DNA from 3 places in the Kitasatospora sp. NPDC059673 genome. Region 1 is predicted to be linked to each of the others. Evidence: riboswitches for the same ligand, from Rfam matches in the RefSeq annotation. Region 1 holds a riboswitch; each other region holds the start of a gene.

What was found. A riboswitch is a leader RNA that binds a small molecule or an ion and turns the genes downstream of it on or off. The one in region 1 is predicted to bind thiamine pyrophosphate.
Positions count from the first base shown of each region.
Region 2: another riboswitch for thiamine pyrophosphate. It lies ahead of thiO (glycine oxidase ThiO); the one in region 1 lies ahead of ACFV18_RS23600 (purine-cytosine permease family protein).
Region 3: another riboswitch for thiamine pyrophosphate. It lies ahead of thiC (phosphomethylpyrimidine synthase ThiC); the one in region 1 lies ahead of ACFV18_RS23600 (purine-cytosine permease family protein).

Region 1 is NZ_JBHWEN010000021.1:51,322-55,508, forward strand. Features, by position in the region: gene ACFV18_RS23595 (glycerophosphodiester phosphodiesterase) at 203-1,015, opposite strand; gene ACFV18_RS23600 (purine-cytosine permease family protein) at 1,099-2,457, opposite strand; TPP riboswitch at 2,448-2,599, opposite strand; gene ACFV18_RS23605 (S1C family serine protease) at 2,840-4,187, shown strand, end outside.
Region 2 is NZ_JBHWEN010000006.1:15,419-19,605, reverse strand. Features, by position in the region: gene ACFV18_RS09455 (thiazole synthase) at 1-29, opposite strand, end outside; gene thiS (sulfur carrier protein ThiS) at 31-240, opposite strand; gene thiO (glycine oxidase ThiO) at 237-1,382, opposite strand; TPP riboswitch at 1,377-1,489, opposite strand; gene ACFV18_RS09440 (NAD(P)/FAD-dependent oxidoreductase) at 1,546-2,751, shown strand; gene ACFV18_RS09435 (Rv2175c family DNA-binding protein) at 2,773-3,138, shown strand; gene thiE (thiamine phosphate synthase) at 3,135-3,770, shown strand.
Region 3 is NZ_JBHWEN010000004.1:143,774-147,960, reverse strand. Features, by position in the region: gene ACFV18_RS07125 (hypothetical protein) at 21-221, shown strand; gene ACFV18_RS07120 (SPFH domain-containing protein) at 371-1,855, opposite strand; gene ACFV18_RS07115 (hypothetical protein) at 2,041-2,241, opposite strand; TPP riboswitch at 2,389-2,522, shown strand; gene thiC (phosphomethylpyrimidine synthase ThiC) at 2,518-4,187, shown strand, end outside.

The sequences.
Region 1 (4,187 bases):
CGCCGTTAATGCGTCGGAAACGGGAGTTCGACGATCCGATCGGGGCATTAACGAGATCCGCGCCGCCCGCGGGCAAAAGGTGAGGAGCGTCTCACCTTCAGTCGCGTCGGGGGGCTTGTCCGAATGACCGACAGGAAATACCCCGTTCAGTATTTCTGTCACGCCGATGGGGCGCGCGTGCCCCGCGCCCGCCGCGCCGCGTTCAGCGGCCCAACTGGGCCAGCACGTCGGCCGGGCGATTGGTGATCAGTGCCTCCACGCCCAGTTCCAGGCAGAGTTCGACGTCCTCGGGGCGGTCCACCGTCCACACGTGCACCCGGTGGCCGGCCCGGCGCAGCGACCGGATCAGGTCCGGGTCGCGGCGCACCAGCGAGATGCCCGGGCCGGCGATCGACGCGCCGCCCGGCAGTGCCCTGGTGCGGCCCAGCAGCGGCACCGGGCGCTCCCACAGGTACACCCGGGGCACCGCCGGGGCGTTCCGGCGCACCCGGTGCAGGGCCAGCTCCGAGAAGCTCATCACCCGCACCGTGGACTCCTCCGGCGCGGCCGGCAGCAGGCCGAACCGGCCCAGCATCCGCAGCAGTTCGGACTCCACCCGGCCCGCGTACCGCACCGGGTGCTTGGTCTCGATGGCCAGCTCCACCCGCCGCCCGGCGTCCGCGACCAGCTCCAGCAGCCGCTCCAGGGTCAGCACCGAGCTGCGCTGCGGCTGCTCCGGGTGCTTCCAGGAGCCGAAGTCCAGCGCGGACAGCTGAGCCAGCGTCATGGTGGACACCACGCCCTGCCCGTCGGAGGTGCGGCGGATGTCGCGGTCGTGCACGCACACCAACTGCCCGTCGGCGGTGACCCGGACGTCGCACTCCAGCCCGTCCGCGCCCTCCTCCAGCGCCCGCCGGTACGCCTCCTCGGTGTGCTCCGGGAGGGCGGCGGAGGACCCTCGGTGGGCGATCACCTTGACCGCCGAGCGGTCGATCGGAGCGGGGAGCGGGGCCGAGGCGCTGTGCTGGGTGTTCACGTCAACCAGCCTACGCGGCACCGGATGGCGGGTCGCTTCCGATCCGGCGACGCCGCGGTGAACAGCTCGCCCTTGACGTGACGTCAGCCCTTGCGCCGCTCCACGGCCGCCACCGCGCCGGTCGCCAGCGCCGCCACCAGGAAGGAGAGCAACGAGGCCGAGCTCCACGCCTGCGGGGTGAAGTGCACCGCCTCCTGCGCCTTCGCCCACAGGTCCGTCCACCAGCCGGCCACCGCCGTCGGCGCCAGGAACTGGTACACCGCGAAGCCCAGCGCCCACGGCGCCAGCATCACCCAGCGCGCCGGGGCGTCCTGGCTCAGGTTCCAGCCGCGCCGGCCCGCGCCCAGGAAGTAGTCCACCGCGAGCACCGCGAACAGCGGCACGAACACCGACCCGATCAGGCCGAGGAACGCGTAGTACGAGTCGGTGAACTCCTTGATCCGCAGCGCCAGCACCGTCACCAGCACGCCGATGCCGCCGGTCAGCACCCGCCGGTCCACCTTCGGCCACAGGTTGTGGATCGACATCGCCGTCGAGTACACGTTCGCGAACGACTGGTCCGACTCGCGCAGCACCAGCACCAGCAGGAACGCCCAGCCCGCCGCCACGCCGGTGAACGAGCCGAGGATCCTGTCCGGGTCGCCGCCGGACTGCAGCAGCGCCACCACGCCCAGCACGTAGCACCACACCTGGGCCACCGTGTAGCCGGAGAACGTCCCCCAGAACGCCTTCGCCGAACTGCGCGCGTGCCGGGTGTAGTCGGCGGCCAGCGGGACGAACGAGATCGACACCGCGATCACCGCGTCCGTCGCCGACAGGAAGCCGTCCCAGTTGCCCGCGCCCGGGTCCGGGAAGCCCTGCCGGGCGAACTGCACCGTGAAGTACACCATCGCCACACCGACCGCGACGGCCACGTACTTGCGCAGCACCGCGATCGCGCCCAGCGGCCAGATCGTCAGCACCGTCGTCAGCACGCCCGCCAGCAGCACGAACAGCCAGCGCCAGCCCTCGGTGCCGGCCACCGTCTGGGCGCCCCAGGCGATCACCGTCAGCTCGTACACGCCCCAGCCGACGCACTGCAGGATGTTCAGCACCGTCGGCACGTACGACAGCCGGGTGCCGAACAGGCCGCGCAGCACCGCCATGGCCGGCGCGCCCGTGCGGGCGCCCACCAGCGCCGCCACCGCCAGCATCGCGGTGCCGATCGCGGTACCCGCCACGACCGCCGTCACGGCGGCGGCGAAGCCCAGCTCGTGGCCCTGCTTGCCCAGCACCGTCGCGGCGCTGGTGAACCCGATCAGGCTCACCCCGAGGTTCGCCCACAACGCGAACAGCGCCCGGAAATCCAGCGTGCGCGGCGGCGCCGTGTCGAGGGTCAGCGGGGCCTCGGCCCGCACGGCCGTCTCAAGATCGGAAATTGGGGCAGACGGAACAGCCGTCATGGCCGATACTCCCTACGCCGGCATTACCCGGACAGGTTCCGGCGGTCAGCGCCCCCTCGACCGGGGCGGCGTCACCGCCATGCCCTACGGTCGATCCGGCGCACTCTCAGCCTGGCTGGTCCAAGCTCCCGCGACGTACTTCGGTTTACAGGAGCGACAGGCTAGCCTCCAGGTGAGGGAACGCCAAGGCCGGGGGGAACGGCGTCCGCATCGCGGGACCACTGATGTGCATGTCAGCGAGGCCTAAGGCTTCTCATGATTTCTTCAGGGGCCCGCTTACGGTGTCCGAATCCGGCATAGGAAAAACTGTGCCCCGAGGCTGTGGCCGCGCCGCCCGCGCGACGGACCACGCCCAAGGTTCTGTCAGCGATGGAGGTCGTCCGTGAGCACCGAGCACGCGAGTGGTACCACCCCGCCGGAGAAGGCCCCCGAGGCCACCGGCACCGAGGCGGCTTCCACTTCCGGGACGCCCGCGCCCGCGCCCGCCTACCTCGACGCCCCGCCGCCGGTGCTGCCGGCGGCCCCGGCCGCGCCCGCCGCGCCGGTGTCCGACGGCACCATGCAGCTCGCGAAGGTCCCCGCCGGGCCGGCGGCCCCGTCCGCCGCCCCCATCCCCGCTCCGGCTCCGGCTCCGGTGGACGCGCCGCCGCCGTTCCAGAACCCGTACGGCAGCGTCAGCGGGCCCAGCCCCTACACGCCGACCGCCGTCGCCCCGGCCGTGCCGCCGCTCGCCCAGGATGTGGCGCCGCTCGCCCAGGACGTGCCGGGCGGGGTCCCGGGCACGCCGGGCGCCCCGGGTGTTCCCGGCGTTCCCGGCGTTCCCGGCGAGGGCCAGCACCCGTTCGGCGCCGGTCACCCGGTGGGCGGCTGGGGGCACCCGTCCGGCGGTGCGGGCGGCTTCGGCGGACCGGGCGAACCGGGTGCGCCGTGGGGCGGCCCGCAGCCCGCTCCGGGCGGCGACTCCGGCAAGCGCAAGCGCGGCAGCCTGGTCGCCCTGGTCGCGGCGGTCGCCCTGGTGGCCGGCCTGGCCGGTGGCGCGATCGGCGCCTCCGTCTCGGGCAAGGACGGCGGCAGCGGCACCAGCCACAACAGCACCACCGTCAGCGTCGGCAACGCCCACCAGACCCTGGACCGGGCCCCCGAGTCCGTCGCCGGGATCGCCGCCAAGGCGCTGCCCTCCACCGTCACCATCAAGGCCTCGAACTCCAGCGAGTCCGGCACCGGCACCGGCTTCGTCTTCGACACCGAGGGCCACATCCTGACCAACAACCACGTGGTCGCGCCCGCCGCCAAGGGCGGCAAGCTCAGCGTCAAGTTCTCCGACGGGTCCTCCTACACCGCGTCCGTGGTCGGCCGCGCCGAGGGCTACGACGTCGCGGTGATCCGCCTCGACAACCCGCCCAAGGACAAGCTCGTCCCGCTGCCGCTCGGCGACTCCGACAAGGTCGCCATCGGTGACGCCACCATCGCCATCGGCGCGCCCTACGGCCTCGAAGGCACCGTCACCACCGGCATCATCTCCGCCAAGGACCGCCCGGTCGCCTCCGGCGACGAGACCGGCGCCAACTCCTCGTACATGAACGCCCTGCAGACCGACGCCTCGATCAACCCCGGCAACTCCGGCGGCCCGCTGCTCGACAGCTCCGGCTCGGTCATCGGCATCAACTCGGCGATCCAGTCCAACACCGGCGGCTCCGGCCGGGCCGGCTCCATCGGCCTCGGCTTCGCCA
Region 2 (4,187 bases), on a different contig from region 1:
TCGCCGATGGTCAGCAGGTCGTCGGCCATCTCAGCCTCCCTGTACGGCGGTGAGGATCTCCACCCGGTCGCCCTCGCCGAGCGCCGTTGCGGGCCACGAACTGCGCGGTACCACGGCCTCGTTGACGGCGGCGGCGACGCCGGTGTTGGCGGCGGACACCTCGGCGACCAGCACGTCCAGGGTGGTGGCGGCGGGCAGCGTGCGGGGTTCGCCGTTGACGGTCAGGGCGACGGTGTTCATGCGGGCACCTCGGTGCGGAAGCGGTCGGGGGTGAAGTCGGCGGCCAGCGGGTCGAGTTCGCCGGTGGCCAGGTAGTCGGCGAGCAGGTCGGCGGTGACGGGGGTGAGCAGCACGCCGTTGCGGTAGTGCCCGGTGGCGGCGGCCAGGCCGGGCAGCGCGGTCGGGCCGAGCAGCGGCGCGTTGTCGGGGGAGCCCGGCCGCAGGCCCGCGCCCGTCTCCACCAGCGGCAACTCGGTGATGCCGGGTACGAGTTCGTGCGCGTCCCGGAGCAGCTCGTACACGCCGCCCGCGGTGACGGTGGTGTCGTGGCCCATCTCCTCGGTGGTCGCGCCGATCACCAACTCGCCGTCGGCGCGCGGTACCAGGTACAGGTGCTGCCCGCGTACCACGGCGCGCACATTGCGGGACAGGAACGGCGCGTACAGCTTCGGGACGCGCAGCCGCAGCACCTGCCCCTTCACCGGGCGGATCGCGGGCAGCACTCCGTCCGGCAGGCCCGGCAGCAGGTGGCTGCGGGAGCCGGCCGCCAGCACCGTCCGACCGGCCGTCAGCTGCTCGCCGGTCAACAGGCGCACGCCGAGTGCTCGTTCGCCATCCGTCACCAGCTCGGCGGCCTGGGTGCGATGGAAGGCGACGCCGAGCAGCTTGCAGGCCGCGACCAGCGCGGCGGCGAGGCGGCGGCCGTCCACCTGGTGATCCTCGGCGACGTGCAGGCCGCCGCGGATGCCCGGCGCGAGCATCGGCTCCAGTCGGCGGCACTCCCGGCCGGTCAGCCACTGCGACTCCAGGCCCAACCGGCCGTGGAAGGCGTGCAGTTCGCGCAGCTCCTCGCGGTCGTCGGAGTCCAGTGCGACGGCCAGCGTGCCGGTGCGGCGGTAGCCGGTGTCCAGGCCGGTCAGCTCGGTCAGCTCGGCGGCGAACGCGCCGTAGCGCTCGTTGGACGCCATGCCCAGGCGCAGCAACGGCTCCTCGCCGTACTGGAGTTCGGTGACCGGTGCGAGCATGCCCGCGGCGACCTGGGCCGCCCCGCCGCCCGGCGACGGGTCCACCACCGCGACGCTCAGCCCGCGCTGCGCGGTACGCCAGGCGACGCCGAGGCCGATGATGCCGCCGCCGATCACCAGCACGTCGGAATGTGCCACAGCGCTTCTTCTCCCTTCGCCGGCATGACCCGGATCAGGTTCGGACGGTCGCGGGCCGCCACAGCCCGCCTCTCAGCCCGGTGCGCCGGGCTCCCGTGATAGTCAGTCCCTCCACTTTAACGCCGGGCCCACCCCCGCCCGCAGGGGCGTACGGGCGGTTAGGGTGGACGCCGTGGCTGAGCTGAGGGCAACGGACCGGGTCGTCGTGGTCGGGGCGGGCATGGCGGGCGCACAGGCCGCCCTGAACCTGCGCCAGGGAGGCTGGCAGGGCGCGATCACCCTGGTCGGCGAGGAACTCCACCTCCCGTACGACCGACCGCCGCTGTCCAAGGACGTGCTGCTCGGCAAGGCCGACGCCACCGCTTTCGAGATCGACTGGACCGAACTCGGCGTCGAACTGCTCACCGGCCACCGCGCCACCGGCCTGAACGCCGGCGTGCTGCACACCGACCGCGGCGAACTCCCTTACGGCGCCCTGGTGATCGCCACCGGCGCCGACCCGCGCACGCTGCCCGGCCTGCCCGGCGCCCGCACCCTGCGCACCGTCGACGACGCGCACGCGCTGCGCGCCGCACTCACCCCCGGCCGGCGGATCGTGCTGGTCGGCGCCGGCTGGATCGGTGCCGAGACCGCCACCGTCGCCCGCGCCCTGGGCTGCCAGGTCACCGTCGTCGAGGCCGCCGCCACCCCGCTGGCCGGGGCGCTGCCCGGCGAGATCGGCGCGCTGATGGCCGAGTGGTACGCCGCCGCCGGCGTCGAGCTGCGCTGCGGGGTCGGCGTCGCCGGCGCCGCCGACGGCGGGGTGCTGCTCGCCGACGGCACCCACCTGCCCGCCGACGAGGTGGTGGTCGGCATCGGCGCCCGGCCCGCCACCGGCTGGCTCGCCGACAGCCCGCTCGCCCTCGACCCCGACGGCACCATTCCGGTGGACGACCGGCTGCGCACCGCGCTGCCCGGCGTCTGGGCGGTCGGCGACTGCGTCTCCTACCCGTCCGCCCGGTTCGGCACCCGGCTGGCCGTCCAGCACTGGGACCACGCCCTGCACTCCGGCAGCGCCGTCGCCGCCTCCGTGCTCGGCGCCCTGGACGCGCCCTACGACCCCGTCCCGTACTTCTGGTCCGAGCAGTTCGACCGCATGGTGCAGTACGCGGGCCGGCACGCCGGGGCCGACCACCTGCTGTGGCGCGGCTCCCCGTCGGCGCGCGACTGGACGGTGCTGTGGCTGCGCGAGGGCGCGCTGGTCGCGCTGCTTGCCGTGGACCGGCCGCGCGACCTGGCGCAGGGCCGCCGCCTGATCGAACGCGGCACGGTGCTCGATCCGGCGCTCGCCGCCGACCCGGCCGTCCAACTGAAGGCGGCCGTCGGGTAGCGGGTGGGTAGGCTGGGTGCCGTGAGCGAGATCGATCCCAAGACTGACGCCCTGGTCCCTGCGTGGCTGTACCTGCCCGACATCTCCGAGCGGTGGGGCGTGGTGATCACCGAGGTCCGCGCCATGGTGAAGAACGGCACCCTGCTGGCCGTCCGCCGCGGCCCGAACAAGTCCCTCCAGGTGCCCGCCGACTTCATCGAGGACGACGGCCCGGTCAAGCACCTGGTCGGCACCCTCACGGTGCTCCGCGACTGCGGCTTCTCCGACCAGGAGATCCTGGAGTGGATGTTCACCGAGGACCCGTCGCTGCCCGGCAGCCCGATCCAGGCCCTGCGCGAGAACCGCGCCACCGAGGTCAAGCGCCGCGCCCAGGCCCTGGCGCTGTGACGCCCCGTCAACAGCTCGCCGACGCCAGGCTCTACCTGTGCACCGACGCCCGGCGCGAGCAGGGCGACCTGGCCGACTTCCTGGACGCCGTGCTGGCCGGCGGCGTCGACATCGTCCAGCTCCGGGACAAGAACCTGGAGGCCCGCCAGGAACTCGAATACCTGGAGGTCTTCGCGGACGCGGCCAAGCGCCACGGCAAGCTGCTGGCCGTCAACGACCGCGCCGACGTCGCGTACGGCGCCCGCCCCGACGTGCTGCACCTCGGGCAGGACGACCTCCCGGTGGCCGTGGCCCGGGCCATCCTCGGCGAGGACGTGCTGATCGGCCGCTCCTGCCACGCCGAGGCCGAGGTGGACGCGGCGATCACCGAGCCCGGCGTCGACTACTTCTGCACCGGCCCGGTCTGGCCCACGCCCACCAAGCCCGGCCGCCACGCCCCCGGCCTCGACCTGGTCCGCTACGCGGCTGCGGCCGAGCCGACCCGGCCGTGGTTCGCGATCGGCGGCATCGACCGGACCAACCTCGACCAGGTGCTTGAGGCCGGCGCCACCCGCATCGTGGTCGTCCGCGCCCTCACGGCGGCCGAGGACCCGGGCGCGGCGGCGGCACACCTCGCGGCCAGGCTGCGGTAGCCCCTGGCCCGCCCGCCTGCGGCGCCTGCCGGGCGGTGGTGGGCGCGTGGGCGGTGCCGATTGGACGGTGGTCGTTCGCGTGCCGACCGTCCGGCTGCGGTAGCGCCTCGCCCGCCCGCCTGCGGCGAGGCTCCGCCGGGCGGCGGTGGGTGCGTGGGCCGGTGCTGATCGGACGGTGGTCGTTCGCGTGCCGCCCGTCCGGTGGTGCGGGCGGGCGGGCGGGGAGGCTCGGCAGTGGCACCCGGCCGGCTGTCCGAGCCGATTCCCCGGCCGGCTGCGCCGAGGGGCTGGTCCGGGTTCCCGAGGCGGAGTGCGGTGAAGCCGGTCCGACCGGCCGGCCGCCGGGGGGTTGACGCCCGTCCGGTCCGGCGATCGTGCCGTGCGCGGCGGCGCCATGCGGGAACCGCGAAGGGGCTC
Region 3 (4,187 bases), on a different contig from region 1:
CGAGGGGAGAAGGTACGGACATGGCCGAGCTCTGGAAGTCGCTGCCCTCGTGGGTGCGCAACATCGTCGTCCCGATCATTCTGCTGGTCATCGCCTGGAAGGTCTTCTGGACCATCGTGGGCACGGTGCTGGGAATCATCGGCTTCGCGGTCAACGCCCTGGTGCTGGTCGGCATCGCCGCCGCCGTGGTGATCCTGATCAAGAAGGCTGCCAAGAGTTAGTCCCCGCCGGGCAGTTGCCCGGGTGCGGGGCGGCGGCTCGCGGATGCCGGGCGGCGGCTCGCGGTGTCCGCGCGGCGAGGAGTGGGGTCATGGGTCCGCCCGGGGAGGGGATTCCCTCACCCGGGCGGATTTTTGATCACTGCCGTGGGTTACTTGGCGTCGGACTCGATCGGGATGACCTGGGCCGGGGCGGCGGCGGCCTTGGCGGCCTCCGCGGGTTCGGCGGCCGGGGACATCGCGGTGAGCAGCTGGCGGGCCAGGCCGAGGCCGGTCCCGCCCATGGTGAGCGCCTTGGCGAACATCTCGGACATGCCCTCGGCGCCGTTCAGCAGCACCATGTGCTCGACGTTGCCGAACGCGTCCGCGCCGGCCCGGACGATCGCCGGCCAGTTCTCGGCGAGCTGCTGGGCGACCACCGCCTCCTGGTTCTCGGCCAGCGCCGCGGCGCGGGCCTTGATGCCCTCGGCCTCGGCCAGGCCCTGCGCCCGGGTGGCCTCGGCCTCGGCGAGACCCTTCGCCCGGGCCGCCTCCGCCTCGGCCAGACCCTTGGCGGCCTCGGCGGCGGCCTGCGCCTCACCGGTGGCCCGGGTGGCCTCGGCCGCGGCCAGACCGCGGGCCCGGGTGGCCTCGGCCTCGGCCGCGGCGGCGACCTTGACCCGGTTCGCCTCGGCGGCGGTCTTCAGCTCGGTCTCCCGGGACAGCGCCTCGGCGGCGGAGATCCGGGCATCGCGGTCGGCCTCGGCCTTGGTGCGGGTCTCGTACGCGCGGGCGTCGGCCGGCTTGCGGACGTCCGCCTGGAGCTGCTGCTCCTTGCGGTGCGCCTCCAGCTCGGCGACCTTGGTCTCCTGGACCACGACCTCCTGCCGGGCGGCGGCCTGCGCGAGCGGTCCGGCCTGCAGCGCGCGGGCCGCGGCGGTGTCCATCTCGGCCTGGTAACCGGCTTGCTGGATACCGGAGTTGCGGGTTGCCTCGGCCTTGCGGGCGAACGCCTCCTGCTCGGCCTCGGTGGCCTGCCGGTCCGCCTCGGCGGCGGCGATGCGGGCGTCGCGCTGGACGGCCGCGGCGTGCGGCGCGGCCAGGTTGGTGATGTAGCCGGTCGGGTCCAGGATCTCCTGGATCTGCAGCGAGTCGATGATCAGACCGAGTTTCTCCATCTCGATGCCCGAGGCGGAGCGGGTCTCACCGGTGAGCCGCTCGCGGTCGCGGATCATGTCCTCGACCGTCAGCCCGCCGACGATGGACCGCAGGTGGCCGGCGAACACGTTGTGCACCCGCTGGCCCATCATCTTCTGCTGGTCCAGGAAACGCCGGGCGGCGTTGGCGATCGACGCCGGGTCGTCGCCCACCTTGAAGATCACAACCCCCTTGACGTGCACGGGAATTCCCTGCGACGTCACACACTCCACGTCCAGCGCGGCCTCGTTCAGGTCCAGCGAGAGCCGGCGCACCGCCTGGACGCCCGGCACCACGAAGGTGCCCCGTCCGGTCACCACGCGGAAGCCCAGACCCTCGCCGTGCTTGGAACCCGAGATCACCAGCGCCTCATTGGGTTCCGCCACGCGCCACATCAGTTTGAAAAGTACGACCAACAGAACGACGCCGGCGACGGCGCCTCCAACGATGCCGACCAACATCGGCAATCTCCCCCTTCAGGGCGCACCGGTCCCGTGCTGCGCTTGGGTTGTGCAGAACTGGCGCGGACCCGGTGGCAGCCGCATTCTCCGCCGTTCCGGATCACGGGGGAAGGGTCTGGACGGTGGGAACTCTCACTGTCTCAAAACTGTTGCGGCAGGTTTGCCGGAGGCTCCCTGACGTGCAATCAAAAGGGTTCGACGTACACCGTGCGCGGTGGCTGGTATTCGACCACGACTACCATGGTGCCCGGCGCCAGCGGCTCGCCGGGGGTGGCGCGGTAGGCCAGGAACGCCTCGGTGCCCAGCCGTTCCGGGACGTGCACCATCACCTCGCCGACCAGGCCCGCGCCGATCCGCCCCGTCACCCGCCCCGTCAGTCCGATCACCCGGACGATTCTCCCACCTCGCCAGGGGCGTGAACAGCTCGGGCCCACGCGGGAGTTGCCTGCCGGGGCGGCCCCGCCCCGGGAGCGCGCCCTGGACCGGCGCCGCCGCGTGCCCTACGGTGAGGAACCGAACGCAGGCGGACGACGCCTGCGCGGAACGGGAGCTCGGAGCACCGGGCTGAGAGGGCGCTGACGGTACGCGGACCCGCGGACCACCTGCTGCGCCGACCGCAGGAACCTGACCGGGTAATGCCGGCGTAGGGAGTTGAAGGTCCGATGACCGCTTTTTCCGAGTACCCGTCTGCCCGCGAGTCGGCCGCCACCGGGTACCCCACCCCGGCCTGGCGCAAGGCCTACCGCCAGGGCAGCCGCCCCGACCTGCGGGTCCCCTACCGCGAGGTCCACCTCACCGACGGCCGCACCGTCCCGCTGTACGACACCTCCGGCCCGTACACCGACCCGGACCGGCCCACCGACGTCCGGCGCGGACTGCCCGCCCTGCGTGACGCCTGGATCCGCCAGCGCGGCGACGTCGAGGAGTACCAGGGCCGCGAGGTCCGCCCCGAGGACGACGGCATCAAGCACACCGCGCCGCGCGGCGGCGACCTGCGCAACCTGGACGCCGTCTTCCCCGGCCGCCCACGCCGCCCACTGCGCGCCAGGGACGGCGGCGCCGTCACCCAACTCGCCTACGCCAAGCGCGGGTTGATCACCCCCGAGATGGAGTTCGTGGCGCTCCGGGAAGGCCTGGAGCCGGAGTTCGTGCGCGAGCAGGTGGCGCGCGGACGGGCCGTCATCCCGGTCAACGTGAACCACCCCGAGAGCGAACCGGCCATCATCGGCACCGACTTCCTGGTGAAGATCAACGCCAACATCGGCAACTCCGCCGTCACCTCCTCCATCGAGGAAGAGGTGGAGAAGATGACCTGGGCCACCCGCTGGGGCGCCGACACCGTCATGGACCTCTCCACCGGACGCAACATCCACACCACCCGCGAGTGGATCCTGCGCAACTCCCCCGTCCCGATCGGCACCGTCCCGCTCTACCAGGCCCTGGAGAAGGTCGACGGCCGCGCCGAGGAACTCAGTTGGGAGGTCTACCGCGACACCGTCCTCGAACAGTGCGAGCAGGGCGTCGACTACATGACCGTGCACGCCGGCGTCCTGCTGCGCTACGTGCCGCTCACCGCCCGCCGCAAGACCGGCATCGTCTCGCGCGGCGGCTCCATCATGGCCGCCTGGTGCCTGGCCCACCACCAGGAGAACTTCCTCTACACCCACTTCGAGGAACTCTGCGACCTGCTGCGCGCCTACGACGTCACCTTCTCGCTCGGCGACGGCCTGCGACCCGGCTCCATCGCCGACGCCAACGACGAGGCGCAGTTCGCCGAACTCACCACCCTCGGCGAGCTCGGACGGATCGCCCGCGCCAAGGACGTCCAGGTGATGATCGAAGGCCCCGGGCACGTCCCGATGCACAAGATCCGCGAGAACATGGAACTCCAGCAGGAAATCTGCGACGAGGCCCCCTTCTACACCCTCGGCCCGCTCACCACCGACGTCGCACCCGGCTACGACCACATCACCTCCGGCATCGGCGCCGCGATGATCGCCTGGTGGGGCACCGCGATGCTCTGCTACGTCACCCCCAAGGAACACCTCGGCCTGCCCAACCGCGACGACGTCAAGACCGGCGTCATCACGTACAAGATCGCCGCCCACGCCGCCGACCTCGCCAAGGGCCACCCCGGCGCCCAGGATTGGGACGACGCCCTCTCCGACGCCCGCTTCGAATTCCGCTGGGAGGACCAGTTCAACCTGGCCCTCGACCCGGAGACCGCGCGCGACTTCCACGACGAGACCCTCCCCGCCGAACCCGCCAAGACCGCGCACTTCTGCTCCATGTGCGGCCCGAAGTTCTGCTCCATGAAGATCAGCCAAAAAAT